DNA from 2 places in the Shewanella polaris genome. Region 1 is predicted to be linked to the other one. Evidence: riboswitches for the same ligand, from Rfam matches in the RefSeq annotation. Region 1 holds a riboswitch; the other holds the start of a gene.

Region 1 (8,068 bases):
GTTTAAACCGATTCCTTTTGATGCAGCTAAACAATATCCGGTAGTGGTGCGTGTATACGGCGGGCCTCATGCACAATTAGTGGTCAATAGTTGGAGCGAGTCAGATTATTTTACTCAGTATTTATTGCAGCAAGGCTATGCTGTATTCCAGTTAGACAACCGTGGTTCGGCCCATCGTGGTACTCAATTTGAACATGTGATTTATCAGAACATGGGTGATGCTGAGGTCAACGATCAAAAAGTAGGTGTTGATTACTTGCGTAGTTTGCCATTTATTGATGGTGACAACATCGCTATTTATGGCCACAGTTATGGCGGTTACATGGCGTTGATGAGCCAGTTTAAAGCTCCTGATTATTTTAAAGCGGCAATATCAGGTGCACCAGTTACTGATTGGCGTTTATATGATACTCATTATACTGAACGTTATATGGGCAACCCTGAAACCAATAAAAAAGGTTATGATGCCAGCAGCATTCTACCTTATGTGAAAAATTATCAGTCAGGCTTATTGATGTATCACGGTATGGCGGATGATAACGTATTGTTTGAAAATAGCACTCGTGTATATAAAGCACTTCAAGATGAGGGGAAATTATTTCAAATGATGGATTATCCAGGATCTAAGCATTCAATGCGTGGCGAGAAAGTGCGCAATCATTTATATAAAACATTGGCAGCATTTTTAGACCAACAGCTAAAATAATCGCTTAGTAAGATTTCAGAATTAGATATCTTAGTTAGATTTCTTCGTTAAAGAAAAAGACAATAAAAAACCAGGTGATTAACCTGGTTTTTTTATTGCGATTAACGTTAGAAGATTACGCTTCTAAGTCACCACAAAAACGATAGCCTTCGCCGTGGATAGTCGCGATGATTTCTGGCGTATCTGGCAAGCTTTCAAAATGCTTACGGATACGACGGATAGTTACGTCAACAGTACGGTCATGAGGCTTTAATTCACGGCCAGTCATTTTTAATAATAAATCAGCACGAGTTAAAATCTTGCCTGGGTTTTCTACAAAGTGAAGCATCGCACGGAATTCACTGCGTGGTAGCTTATAAGACTCACCTAGTGGGTTAACCAAAGAACGACTGTTGATTTCTAAGCTCCAGCCGTTAAAACGATAAAACTCAACAGAACCTTTTTCTTCAGTTTCTGCAGCAGCATTATTCACGCGAGTTAATAAGTTACGAGCTCGGATGGTTAATTCACGAGGGTTGAATGGCTTAGTGATGTAGTCATCAGCACCAATTTCAAGGCCTAGGATTTTATCAACTTCGTTGTCACGACCCGTTAAGAAAATAAGTCCGATGTTATTAATTTCACGAAGTTCACGTGCTAATAATAAACCGTTTTTACCTGGCAAGTTAATATCCATTACAACAAGGTTAATCTTATTGTCTTGCATGGCTTTATGCATTTCTGCACCGTCGTTAGCTTCGGTGACAACATAGCCTTCAGCTTCAAAAATACTGCGTAATGTATTACGAGTTACTGCTTCATCTTCAACAATTAAAATATGCGGATTTTGCATGATATATACCTAATTTTATAAAATTTGATTCTAGCGATTCGTTGCTAGTAAGTTGTAATAGCGCATTATTTTTACGCGAATATTCCAGTATTTTTTGGTGTTTATCTATGTCTGCCCTGAATTAAACACTCTTATAAACTCGTATGCTGTAACGCAAAATGTGGGTTACTGAGTTGTCTCGCGTCGATTAAGTCTCATTACGCCAATGCAATATGCGCGTTAATGCCTAATGAGTTAAATTTTTTGCCACCAGGCTAACTACTATGAATACGATTTAAGAAGATAGTTCCATTTGTTACAAACTTATTTAACCTTATTCATGTTTATCAAATGTAGAACATAAATCGTTCAGGTGTAAATTAAGCGTATACAAATGTGAAATACTACACTTCTATGAAACTTTACTACAGTCTCCATAAAACGCTGTCTGCTGCCTTTTTACTATCAATGTTATTGACTTAGTCATAGTGATTTAATAGTAAGTGATGTTTATTGTACTCGTTTTAGGCATTTGTTAACAAATTAAATGTTAAATAATTAATATAATTGTCGAGTATATGAAAGATTAATACAGTTAAGTAGCTAATAATCATACTATTTTAAGTTCAATACTTGTGACTGATATCACAAGCCTTTGAGATTTTATTACCTTCTGTTAAACTGTTTTCGGCCTAATTGACGAAATTTTATTATGAAAAATGTTATCGATGCATTGTGGAATGAGTACCAAAGTAGTCATTTTTTACTTACTCAACGCCTTTCTCATGATCTCCCGTTTGCTATTGTTACCGCCCATAATCCTCACGGTTTATTACTTTCTCCCAGTCAGAATCGTTTACTCGATCGTCAGCTTCAATCTAAAATCCAACAATATAAATGCCTTTACCGATCCCTAATTGGAGCAGCTCCAGACTTGTCGCATATGGAAAAGAGCTGGGCGATTTTTATTGATAAAGAACAAGCGCTTGAGCTGGGCCGTGAGTTTAATCAACATGCTATTTATTATGTCAACAAAGGCTTGCTGTCTTTAGTTGCTTGTGTTGATTCGATTAAAGAGGAAGTGGATATGGGGGCATTTAACCATCGCTTACGTTTAGTCAGTGAATTCCCAGATACTTAGTGTTCATAATACCGTTATAGGGTTAGTTTAAGGGATGATTTGTTCAATTACCCTTATTGTCTCATTATTTGGTTGGTTACACGTAATATTGTATTGGTATTTTGTTGTTTTTAAGTTTTTTACGATTGATTAGGTGGTTTTTTCTTTATTACGAACAATGCTACATCCTCAATAAAGGGTTAAACATTGTAGGTATGAATGCCGTATTAGAAGGTGAATAAAAGTAAACTAGTATTCTTTTACTGCGTTTGTTGATTGACTTGTTAGTGCATTTGTTGCTATTTTCAACTCCCTCCTTCGGGAGGAACAGAAGAGGAGCGTTAGCTAGGTAGTAAGTGAGAGGATGCCAGTCCGATGACAACTTATGATGGAGATTAACGCCGAGGTATCGGTTTGTTTGGTAAACACTGATATCGGTCGTATAGGCTGAATCCTAACGATTGTCACCTATTTTTTTGGTGGAGAGCTTCTGGTGATGATTGCTGTTTCCCTTCTATAAGGGTGCGTTATCTTAGCACCAGGCTCTTCGAACGTAGTATGTTCGGAGCGTATATCATGTTAGTAAATCACATCTTATTTTTTAGCCTTTCGCACACTGCGGAGGTATCAGTATGAGCCTTCTTCAATCTGAAATTGACACTCCTGAATTAGTCGTTGCTAAATTTGGCGGCACGTCAGTTGCTGATTATGCCTCTATGAGCCGTTGTGCAGATATTGTGTTGTCTAATCAAGCCACCCGTCTTGTGGTAGTTAGCGCTTCTAGTGGTGTCACCAATTTATTGGTTGAATTGACCCAAGCTAACGTTAATGACGAGCGCCGCTTAGTTCTACTTAAGCAAATCGCACAAATTCAATATGCAATATTAGATGAACTAGGTCGTCCACAGGATGTGGCTGCCATTATTGATAACATACTGAGCCAGATGTCGGTACTCAGTGAATCGTTAGAACTGAATCGCAGTAAAGCGGTTATGGACGAATTGTTGTCTACCGGGGAGCAATGTTCATCGATTTTATTTTCTGCTGTTATTCGCGAAAAAGGTACTGCGTCAGATCATTTTGATGTTCGCCAAGTATTGCGTACCGATAGCCACTTTGGTCGTGCTGAACCACAGATTGAAGTGATAGCCACACTTACTCACGAATTTTTACAGCCATTACTTTCGCATTATGTCATCGTCACTCAGGGTTTTGTTGGTGCCGATGAAGAGGGATTGACGACGACATTAGGCCGTGGTGGTAGTGATTATTCAGCTGCTTTACTTGCTGAAGCTCTTCGGGCTACTGCAGTTGAAATTTGGACCGATGTTGCAGGTATTTATACCACGGATCCACGACTTGCCCCTAATGCCCGCCCGATTGCTGAAATCAGCTTTAATGAAGCTGCTGAGATGGCTACCTTTGGCGCTAAAGTATTGCATCCCGCGACCATTTTACCGGCAGTAAGACAAAAAATTCAGGTGTTTGTAGGTTCAAGTAAAGCACCTGAAATGGGCGGTACTTGGATCCGTCATCAAGTTGAAGATACCCCAGTATTTAGAGCGGTGGCATTGCGCCGTGATCAAACTTTACTTAATTTACATAGTTTGCAAATGCTACATGCTCAGGGCTTTTTGGCTGAAACATTCGCGACCTTAGCGCGACACAAAATATCAGTCGATTTAATCACTACCTCGGAAGTTAACGTATCACTTACCTTAGATAAAACTGGCTCTGATTCAAGTGGTCAGGGTTTATTGAGTGAGTCCTTGTTACAAGAATTATCGCAGCATTGTCGGGTCAGAGTCGAAGAGAATTTAGCCCTAATTGCTATTATTGGTAATCGTATCGCATCCACGGCTGGCATTTGTAGCAGGGTGTTTAACGTACTTGAAAACCATAATGTGCGGATGATTTGCCAAGGCGCCAGCCCACATAATTTATGTGTATTGGTGGCTGAGTCCGAAGCTGCGCAAGTGGTTAATGCCTTGCACCAAAACTTGTTTGAGTAATCATATGATTAAAGTAACACAATCGTCACTACGGGTTGGAGAGCTGGCAACAGGGCAAGCGTTGACGGTTCCGTTATATACATTCTCTGGAAGCGAGTCTTCAGCCCCAAGTGTTTATATTCAGGCCAATGTCCATGGTGCTGAAGTGCAAGGAAATGCAGTGATTTATCAACTGATGACTTTGTTAGAAAGTTATCAAGTATTAGGTGACATTGTTCTTGCACCGTTGGCCAATCCGTTGGGGATTAATCAAAAGAGTGGTGAGTTTACCTTAGGACGATTTGATCCTATTACAGGTGTGAATTGGAACCGAGAGTATTTTGATCACCAAGTTGATGTTAAAGCTTGGTATACAGAGCACCAACATTTAACCAATGATGAGTTGTTTCAGGCATATCGTTTGATGTTGATTGAGGCTTGTCAGGCGCGGTTGACTAATCCTTTTGGAATAACAACCGGTCATCGATTAGCGGTGAATTTACAGAGTATGGCGCACCAAGCTGATATCGTACTTGACCTCCATACCGGTCCTAAATCTTGCAAACATTTATACTGCCCTGAATATGATATTGATGCTGCTAGGCTTTTCTCAATTCCGTATACCTTGGTTATCCCCAATAGTTTTGGCGGTGCTATGGACGAAGCGATATTTTGCCCTTGGTGGCAGTTAACTGAATATGCAACGGGCCAGGGCCGTGAGTTTTTGGTACCTGTATCAGCGTTTACCTTAGAACTTGCCAGCCAAGAACGAATTGATTTGGCTGACGCGTTAGAGGATGCCAAAGGCATATTGGCTTATTTAAGCCATCGTGGTGTTATTGCTGAAAAAGTGAATCCAGCCAGTATGGAAAGGTTTGGCTGTTACTTGAAGGATTATAAGAAGTTTCATGCACCTAAAGCTGGCTTAATTGAATATTGTGCGAGTGTTGGAGAACCATTAAAAGCTGGCAAACCTTTAGTGAACATTTTGCGTATTGATTTGTATGGTACTGAACAGGCATACCAAGCCATTAGTTTACCTATGGATTGTTTGCCTATTTTACACTTTGCTTCTGCATCGGTGCATCAAGGTACAGAGTTGTATAAGGTGATGACTAATGTGTTTTCTTTACAGTCTAGTTGATTAACCGCTTTAGATAAGTAAAAACAAAAACGCCTGCAATTGCAGGCGTTTTTGTAGATGCGTAAATTGCAATTAACTGCCTAAAATTTGCAATGGAATGGTTAACATCTCATCACCGGATCCGGCAAAGTACCAAATAATACCGACTAAGCTTGCTACTGTTAGCAGATACCACACGGTTGAAAATATTTGGCCGTATCGATCCAGTGGTAGCAAATTACTTTGATGCCGCCCACGCCACTCAAATACAATCTCAAGACTGCCAATAAGCAATAAAAAGCCAAGTAGAGCAAGACCTAAGCTATAGCTTATCAACACACCGATAGCCGCACCTGCTATGCAAGCAATAAGACCAATAAGGCTGTTCATTGAAAAACTAATACTTTTTAAAATATGACCACCATCAAGAGGTAAGATAGGCAATAAATTAAATAGATTTAGCAGTGCATTAAAGCTGGCCAAACCAGCAAAAAATATATTTCCTGTTATCCAATAAAGTCCTAAAAAGATGACCGATAAAATCAGGCCGAATGTGGGTCCCATAATGGATATATACACATCTTGCCAGCGGGTATTGATGCGTTCATCGCTTAAGGCTAAGCCGCCAACAAATGGGATCAAATAAATCCCTTTGGTTTTCATGCCAAAATGTTTCATTGCTCTAATATGACCATATTCATGAAATACTAAGCAACCAATTAACGCCATAGCAAACTGGAATGAAAATAACCACGAATAGGCAGCAACGCTCGCAGCAGCAAATAGTACTTTTACCACTTTCGCGCTTTTAAGGAGTTTAAATCCTAGCGATGCTAGACCAATAACACTTATCTTTTGGTTTTTTACTATTGGCACTTCCGGTGTTTGCTTTTCTATGTCGCTGACGGTTCGCTGACCTTGGGCGACTTGTTCATCTTCTACCAACAAACAATAATCGAGTTGAAACGGTTGCCAATTAACATCAACTTCTAAGCGGATCGGAATTGCTTTACTGGATGAATCAACAATAGTCGATCCACCATCGCTATTGGTTTCACTCAGTGGTGCCGTTGATTGTAGAGCGAGTTCAAACGAGTGAATGTAAAACGCTTGAGCACTGGCATTAGCAGATTTTTGCGATACAAGTTGATTGTCCCAATAAAGTTGTTGCCAACCGGCAATAGAGCCTTCTAGGCGTAATCGTTTACCAAGACATTCAATATTTAGTAGTTCCATTAAGGATTCTCAGGATTTATGGACGGTGAGCTTGGGGCATTTTGCCAGAGCAACGTATGTTGCTCAATGGGTTCAACAATTATATTCATAAATTTTGACGTTAATCTGTGGCATTAACATGAATTAAATCATTATAAATGAATAATGAGTTGCTTAATTGAGGTTGGTAATGGTTAACACGCTGGGTATATGTTTGTTATCTACATTTTAATATTTTAAAATCATTTTTTAATACAGTTGTTCTAGCTCTGCAACGGTTGCGATACCTTGCTCTATGGTAGTAAAGATAATTTTTGCACTACAACAATGCCCTTGAAATTGACCGAATTGACGTACAATCGGCAACATTTGTAATACATTCATATTTTGATCAAGTTTTATTAACTGAGGTAATTCTGTCACATTGGCATCAATTGATGGATCTAATGGCGGATGCTTTTGGATGTGATAAACGTGACCAGTACTATCGATAAGTTTATCTTGTGTGCAAACCGTGTATTGATTAGCGCAAATAAAGCTTAACCAGTCTTGATAGTTGGGTAAATACATTAGCTCATCATCTTGATCAAACTGCAATATGGCCGGCCAATGAATGTGTTTCATAGTTTACCTGTATCTCAATGTATTTTGTGCAAAACCAGCTAGCGATTACTGTAATCAAACGAAATTTCTTGATTAACATTTTTAACCACACATGTGCTGTGCTCACGCTGAGCGCGATAAAATGCATTACCAACATGTAACTCTACGTTAATGAAAATGTGTTTCTCTGCTTTGATATAATAGTTATCAAAGTAACCTTCAGATTCATTAAATAATAATGCGTATTCTTGCTCTTCTTTAATGCGTTCTTCGGCCATTTGTTTTTTCTGCTCGAGCATCATTTTAACTTGCTCTATCATTCCTGCATCATTTTGCCACTCTGTCTTGGGAGGTAGTTTTCGCAGCCTTGCTTCTAACTCTAAGCCAGCGACAACTATTTCTTTGATGCTGTCATCTAGGGCTTTTAGTTGCTGTTTTAATTCACCCCGGTGCATAGCGCAAAATAATTCTGTTTTGGTGCCAGCTGTAGCGCCAAATG
Region 2 (8,068 bases), 790 kb from region 1:
AAGGTCCGCCTGTCAGTAAAATTTTGCTGAGTTTTTAATCAAATTGGCGTAGATTAAATAGACAGACTTAATCAGATTGGACCTGTAGCCAGTTTCAGCTTTGCTACCCACGCCAAGCTGAAACACAGTAACTAAGGAAAGATCTTATGCCTATTTATCAAGCTCCACTTCGAGATTATCAATTTATTCTGTCTGAACTGCTCAATGTCTATCAACAAACTGATTTACGCGGTTTTGATGAATTAGATGAAGATCTCACCGATGCGATTCTACAGGGCGTTGCCGACTTCGCCACCAAGGTCATGCTACCACTCAATGCTAGTGGTGACATAGAAGGCTGTAAACTGGTAGGCGGTAAGGTCATTACTCCAAAAGGCTTTAAGCAAGCTTATAAACAATATGTAGAAGACGGCTGGGCAACATTAACCTGTGATCCTGAGTTTGGCGGCCAAGGCCTGCCTGAAGTCATTGGCACCTTTGCCACTGAAATGAAATCGGCTACCAACATGGCATTTGCTATGTATCCAGGATTAACCCATGGTGCGTATTCAGCTATTCATGTTCATGGTAGCGATGCATTAAAACAAAAGTATTTAGCCAAATTGGTCAGTGGCGAGTGGACCGGGACCATGAACTTAACAGAGTCGCATGCTGGTACAGATTTAGCCTTACTGCGCACTAAAGCCATTCCTGCAGCTGATGGTTTATTTGCTATTAGTGGCGAGAAAATATTTATCTCATCTGGCGATCACGACCTAGCCGAAAATATCGTTCATTTAGTATTAGCTCGCTTACCAGATGCGCCAGCAGGCGTTAAAGGGATTTCGTTATTTGCCGTACCTAAATTTTTAGTTAATGATGACGGTAGCTTAGGCAAAGCTAACACCCTAAGTGCGACAAGTTTAGAGCATAAAATGGGCATCCACGGAAACTCGACTTGTGTGATGCATTTTGACAGCGCGATAGGTGAATTAGTAGGTGCAGCGCATCAAGGCTTAAAAGCCATGTTCACCATGATGAACCAAGCACGTTTAGGGGTCGGTCTTCAAGGTTTAGGCGTATCAGATATTGCTTATCAAAATGCCCTCGTCTATGCCAAAGAACGTATTCAAGGCCGTGCATTAAGTGGTATTAAACAACCTGAACAAGCCGCAGACTCATTATTGGTCCATGGTGATATTCGTCGTATGCTGTTATCGCAAAAGTCATTTAACGAAGGTACACGTGCATTAATGGGCCAGCAAGCGTTATGGCTTGACCAAGCAGAACGTCACACCGCCCCTGCTCAAGCAAAACAAGCCTCTGCACTAGCAGCGCTATTTACGCCTATCGTTAAAGGCTTTGTCACCGACCAGGGGTTTAAAGCCTGTGTGGATGCACAGCAAGTATATGGTGGTCATGGCTATATTACCGAATGGGGTATGGAACAGTTTGTGAGAGATAGCCGGATTGCAATGATTTACGAAGGTACAAACGGAGTACAAGCTCTTGATTTAGTCGGCCGTAAATTACTTTCCGATAAAGGCGCTGCATTAAAGATATGGTCAGGTATGGTTAGAGAGTTGATTGAGCAACACTCAACTAATGAAGATATGAAGCCTTATCTTGCAGGATTAATCGATGCGGCTGGCGATCTCGAAAAAGCCACCGGATTTATTGTGCAATCAGCCAGTAAAAATCCAGACATCATTGGCGCTGCATCCATGGCCTATATGCAATTATTTGGTATTACAGCATTAGCTTGGATGTGGACTCGAATTGCAGCAACATCAATAGCGGCATTAGAAATGGGCACTGAAGAAAGTCAATTTTACCAAGCAAAACTTAATACTGCTAAGTTCTTTATGACTTATTGGGGTAGCCAAACCCGTAGTTTACGCAAACAAATTGAAGCCAGTAGCGCTAACATTGTTGAATTTACCGACTCTGACTTTTAATCGCTAATATGATAATTTAAAGCCGCCCCAATTGACTTGAAGCGGCTTTTTTATTCAGTCATGTTGGAGTTAACTTAATCCCACAAAAACTCACGAAAATGCTTTCGACAAACCGACTCATAACTTTCATTACCACCAATGGCAACTTGCTCACCTTCACTCATAGGCTTACCGTCATGATCAAGACGGACAACCATGTTAGCTTTGCGGCCACAATGACAAATAGTTTTCAATTCGACTAACTTATCAGCCCACGCTAATAAATAATGGCTGCCAGTAAACAACTCACCTTGAAAGTCATTACGTAAACCATAACATAACACTGGAATATCCATGTTATCGACTACATGTGTTATCTGCCTGACTTGCTCTTTACTTAAAAACTGACTTTCATCAATCAATACGCAATGAATTTTTTGCTCATTATTGGCCGTCGAAATTAGCTCAATTAAATTATCAGTGCTACCGAATACCTGCGCATCGGTTTCAATGCCAATACGTGATGACACTTTGCCGACACCATAACGATTGTCTATCGATGCCGTCATCACTAAGGTGTGCATACCACGTTCGCGATAATTATAAGAAGACTGCAGTAATGATGTTGATTTACCGGCGTTCATTGCCGAATAATAAAAATACAGTTGCGCCAAAATGAAGCGTCCCAATAGTTAGTCAGATAATGTCGCTCATTTTACCTTTATTAACATCGCAACAACAAACAAAAATGCCATATTCGTTATGAATACGGCATTTTTATGCGGTAGTAATCTGTTTATTAATTTACATTAGCAGATTAATTTGCGTGCACGAAATAATGATCAAGCATTACTTTTTAGCAACAAAGTGCAGTACAACAATACTAATAGCAAACATTACCGAACAGCAAAGCAATCCGGCGATTAAGGAACCCGTAAAACCAAGTACGATATATCCCACGAAACTTATCAATGCTGCAATCAGTGCATAAGGTAACTGCGTTACTACATGGTCAATATGGTGACAACTCGCCCCTGTTGACGACAAAATAGTGGTATCAGAGATAGGCGAGCAATGATCGCCAAATACCGCACCAGATAACACAGCAGCTAACATAGGCAACATCATAGTACTGTCACTGCCCATGGCCATATCTGCGGCAATAGGTAACATAATCCCAAAGGTACCCCAACTAGTTCCGGTTGAAAATGCCGTAATACCCGCTAATAAAAACAACACGGCAGGCAGCATGGCAAACGGAATATTATCGGTGGCTAAACTGGCCATGTACTTGCCTGTTTCTAACTCACCTATTACGCTAGCAATAGTCCAAGCAAACAGTAAAATATATATTGCTGGCAACATAGAACGCGCACCAACCAGCATCCCAGATAGCAACATAGGCAACTCAACTTTTTGTTGAATGCCTAAAATCACCGTGGCAATGAGACCAATAATCGATCCAAAAAATAAAGATGAACTTACATCAGTATTTTCAAATGCACCCAACACATTAAAGGGTAAATCTTTAGCTGCTAATGCATCAGCACCGCTTGAAACCATAAAATATATTGTGGCAAACACTAATATGGCGATAGGCAAAAATAAGCCCATCACCTTACCAGTATCCGCTTCGGGTAAATCGGATACCGCGCCTGGTGGTTGCCCTTTAGATTCATCGAACAAATTACCGCGTAATGCATTTAATTCATGTTGACGCATAGGGCCAACATCTAAGCCAAATGCCGCGACAAATAGCAGTAACAACAACGAAAACACCGCATAAAAGTTCATTGGGATCATTTGCATAAAAACACTTAAATAACCAGAGTCAGTAAATCCATGCGCCGTTAAAATACCGCCAATTAACGCGATGATATATGCCCCCCAGCTAGACACTGGTGAAATAACACATATAGGTGCAGCAGTAGAATCGAGAATATAAGCTAATTTGGCCCGCGAGATATGATAACGATCAGTAATAGGCCGAGAAATAGAACCTACCACTAAACTATTAAAATAATCATCAATAAATACCACACAACCCAAAAACATGGTCATCAGCTTGGCATCACGTTTACTGCGTATATGTTGTTTAGCCCAATCAGCGAATGCCCGAGCAGAACCACTCACGGTAATTAACGCGGTTATCATGCCTAGTACAACCAAAAAACCTAAAATATACACATTCCAATTGTTCAATCCACCGTCTTTCCAAACGAGTTGACCTACTGTGTGTAATATATATTCACTGGTAGCAATAACTGAAAAGTCGCTCAGTAACAAAGCACCAATAACAATGCCTAACCCTAGCGAAAGTAGCACCTTACGGGTTAAAATGGCGAGTAAAATAGCCACAAGTGGTGGCAAAACGGAAAGTGCCGAATCGGCATAACTTATTATCATAATTTAATTATTTCTTCGTTGGATACGAATAGAGAAAACTAGAAATAAGGCTAAACATACGCCGAAAGAGTATGCATTAACTTAACTAGTAGCGCTCCACAGTAATACCCACTTAATATGAATATCATTCTTTTATCATATAGATAAAAACTCTATGACAGTGCAGCCCCTTTCGAGTACTGCACCAACAAATGTGTTTGATAGACTCATTTGTTTCGGCATTGCATCCTTTAATACTGAATTATTGGCATCACCCAATTCAATACGACTTTTACGCAATGCACCTCTACTTTGGCCATTTGCATTTAAAATGCATTACAAACAGCGCGAACATACAATCATAAACGACTTATTCTATGCCAGAAAAAAACACTAAATCGCAGTACAAATAACAATATTGCCAACAAAATCCACAATTGCATAGCATTAGTCTAACGTTTTTAAGTCAAATGCACACTAGCGTAATGGGCACAAAAACAGCAACTGCATCAAACTATTGATTTTTGAACTGACATTTTTAAAACTCAACATAAAAACTAATACTAATTCAAAACTAATCTAACACTAGCCCAATAAAAAAGGTTTCTACTTTATGAGTAGAAACCTTTTGAATAGAACAACGAACGTTTAATCGCGCTTCAAAGTCGGCTGAAAACACTAACTTAATCAACGCCCCCATCTAACGACTTAACGTCAGATTAAATTAGATTGTTCAATGCTGGTACTGCTTCAAATAAGTCGGCAACCAAACCATAATCCGCCACTTGAAAAATAGGGGCTTCAGGGTCTTTGTTAATAGCAACAATCACCTTAGAGTCTTTCATACCAGCAAGATGCTGGATTGCACCAGAAATACCCACTGCGATATACAAATCTGGCGCGACGATTTTACCCGTTTGACCCACTTGTAAGTCGTTTGGAACAAAGCCAGCATCAACCGCAGCACGAGAAGCACCCACAGCCGCGCCCAGTTTATCGGCAAGTTGTTCCAAAATAGCAAAGTTTTCACCGCTACCCATACCACGGCCACCAGACACAATAATGCCAGCATTACCGAGTTCAGGACGCGCTGATTCTGTTAACGATTGAGAGATAAACTCAGTACGCGCCTCAATAGCTTGACTAAGATTAACCACTTCAGCACTGCCTGTTGATGCGACGGCATCAAATGCACTTGAACGCACTGTCATGACTTTTTTATCATCTAAACTTTGCACGGTTGCTAAAGCATTACCCGCATAAATAGGGCGAACAAAAGTGTCACTACTGACAACTTCAATCACTTCAGAAAGTTGTGACACATCTAATAATGCTGCCACACGCGGTAACGTATCTTTACCAATACTGGTTGCTGCCGCTAGAATATGCTCATAGTCGCCCGCAATCTCTACAACTAATTTTGATACATTTTCAGCTAGTTGAGCACCATATTGAGCAGCATCAGCAACTAACACTTTACTCACACCGGCCAAACTTTGTGCTGCACTTACTGCAGCGCTACAATCAACACCAGCAACTAACACATGGATATCACCACCAATTGCGGTTGCCGCGCTGACCACTTTGGCCGTATCGGTTTTTAAACTAACATTATCATGTTCTGCTAATACTAAAATGGCCATGTTAGATCACCTTCGCTTCATTTTTTAACTTCTCAACCAACTCTTCTACAGAAGACACCATAATACCCGCTTTACGATCAACAGGAGGAGTGACCTTAAGCACAGTTTGATGTGCTTTTAAGCTAACACCTAAATCAGAAATCGTCAGCGTTTCTAGCGGTTTACGCTTGGCCTTCATAATATTAGGCAATGATGCATAACGAGGCTCGTTTAAGCGAAGGTCGACCGTAACAATCGCCGGTAAAGGCATTTTTAAAGTTTGTAATCCGCCATCTATCTCACGAGTCACCGTGACAGTATCACCATCAACTTTGACCTCTGATGCAAATGTCGCTTGGGGCATATCAGTTAATGCCGCTAACATTTGTCCAGTTTGGTTGTTGTCACCGTCAATAGATTGCTTACCGAATAATATTAATTGCGCTTGTTCTTTTTCTTGCACGGCTTTTAACAGTTTAGCAATTGACAATGGTACTAGATCTTCATCAGTTTCAATATGAATTGCTCTATCGGCCCCCAGAGCCATAGCCGTTCTTAATTGTTCCTGTACCACTTTTGCGCCCACACTCACCACGACAACTTCGGTGGCAATGCCAGCTTCTTTCAAGCGCACAGCTTCTTCTATTGCAATTTCACAAAATGGATTTAACGCCATTTTAAGGTTAGTAGTCTCAACACTTGTGTTATCAGCTTTTACCCTGACTTTCACATTGGCATCGACTACACGTTTAACAGGCACCAAGACTTTCATAGGGTTTCCTTCCTACAACTTCAATGAACGTGGACAACACATTGACTGTGGCCAATGCAATATGGGTTTACTCTACGTCCTGCTAACGTTAACGTCAACAAAAGTCAAACGCTTGTTTACATGTTTTTGTTGTGATAATGGCAACCAAACAGAACAAACCCTCATTGATTATTTGCTTAATTTATAAATTATATTTCATAAAAAGATAATTTAATTTGATTCAATACCGAATAGTTTCTATTATTGTATCCATATTCAGTGTTTATTAAACTTTATGGGTAATCATTAGGGATTTAAATTTACTTATATTAATAATAAGACTATAAAAAACAACATTAATACTTAAATTAACCAAAAAGATAGATAATTTTATCTATTATCGCTTTTACATTTATTAATAAATCATTTAGGGAATTTACAACATGAGTGACTTTTTAGACATATTAACCCATGGCCGTCGTTTTAAAGCTGCAATAAAAGAATTATCTCTTGATGATTTACGTGAAACAGCTGCCAAATTAGAAAAAATTATTACCGAACGTGAAGAAGAAGAAAAATTAGAACTTGAAGCGAATGCTGAACGTAATGCTCGGATTGCAGAAATTCTTGCTCAAATTGAAAACAGCGGTTTATCTATTGAAGATTTAGGTGAAGTCACGTCTTCAGTTAAAACAGCAACTAAAAAGCGTGCGCCACGTCCAGCAAAATATCAAATCACTGTTGATGGCGAATTAATTCAATGGACAGGTCAAGGTCGCATGCCAACCGTATTCAAACAACAAGTTGATAGCGGAAAAAATATGACTGAATTTTTAATTCCTGGCATGGAATAATTATTCTAACCAGCGATTAACAACACGATTACGTTTTTAGATTAAAAAGGGCTTACTTACGGTAAGCTCTTTTTTTATGACATTAGATTGCTTTATCATCACCATGAGACAAGGTAAACTACCCTTATTGAACCACTCTTATTAATTGAAGGTGACGGTTATGACTTCCCCCCTTAAATATGCATTTATTGCCTCTTCTATAGCACTATTATTAAGTGCATGCGCAAGTGATTATGCGTTCAACAGTAATTTAGACAAAAAAGCAATCAATGATTATTTTAAAGTCGGCGATGTAACGTTATATGAAGGAACTAATCAACCTAGAGGAAAGTTTGATGTATTAGGTTTAGTTGAAGGCGAAGCCTGCCAAGAAACCCTTCGAGATGCACCGCCACAAATGGCCGTTGCACGTACAAATGCCAGAAGAGCAGCGGCAGACATAGGTGCTAATGGTTTTGTGGTTAAAAGCTGTTTTATGATAAATGAAGCAGACAACAGCTGCATTAGCCGTGCTCTTTGTGTTGGGCAAGCGATTAAAAC

The links. Region 1 has a riboswitch for lysine ahead of lysC (lysine-sensitive aspartokinase 3). Riboswitches for the same ligand answer to the same signal wherever they lie in the genome.
Region 2: linked by a shared signal. The riboswitch ahead of FH971_RS06065 (Na+/H+ antiporter NhaC family protein) and the one ahead of lysC (lysine-sensitive aspartokinase 3) in region 1 are both predicted to bind lysine.

What each region holds. Positions count from the first base shown of each region.
Region 1 covers NZ_CP041036.1:588,026-596,093, forward strand. Annotated here, with positions in the region: gene FH971_RS02550 (S9 family peptidase) at 1-706, shown strand, start outside; gene arcA (two-component system response regulator ArcA) at 822-1,538, opposite strand; gene FH971_RS02560 (DUF3293 domain-containing protein) at 2,230-2,658, shown strand; lysine riboswitch at 2,961-3,135, shown strand; gene lysC (lysine-sensitive aspartokinase 3) at 3,270-4,649, shown strand; gene FH971_RS02570 (succinylglutamate desuccinylase/aspartoacylase family protein) at 4,654-5,772, shown strand; gene FH971_RS02575 (site-2 protease family protein) at 5,845-6,987, opposite strand; gene FH971_RS02580 (DUF4144 family protein) at 7,216-7,590, opposite strand; gene FH971_RS02585 (DUF342 domain-containing protein) at 7,629-8,068, opposite strand, start outside.
Region 2 covers NZ_CP041036.1:1,380,233-1,388,300, reverse strand. Annotated here, with positions in the region: gene FH971_RS06075 (acyl-CoA dehydrogenase C-terminal domain-containing protein) at 147-1,937, shown strand; gene FH971_RS06070 (thymidine kinase) at 2,012-2,590, opposite strand; gene FH971_RS06065 (Na+/H+ antiporter NhaC family protein) at 2,766-4,322, opposite strand; lysine riboswitch at 4,404-4,619, opposite strand; gene FH971_RS06060 (electron transfer flavoprotein subunit alpha/FixB family protein) at 5,021-5,944, opposite strand; gene FH971_RS06055 (electron transfer flavoprotein subunit beta/FixA family protein) at 5,946-6,695, opposite strand; gene FH971_RS06050 (H-NS histone family protein) at 7,118-7,528, shown strand; gene rcsF (Rcs stress response system protein RcsF) at 7,689-8,068, shown strand, end outside.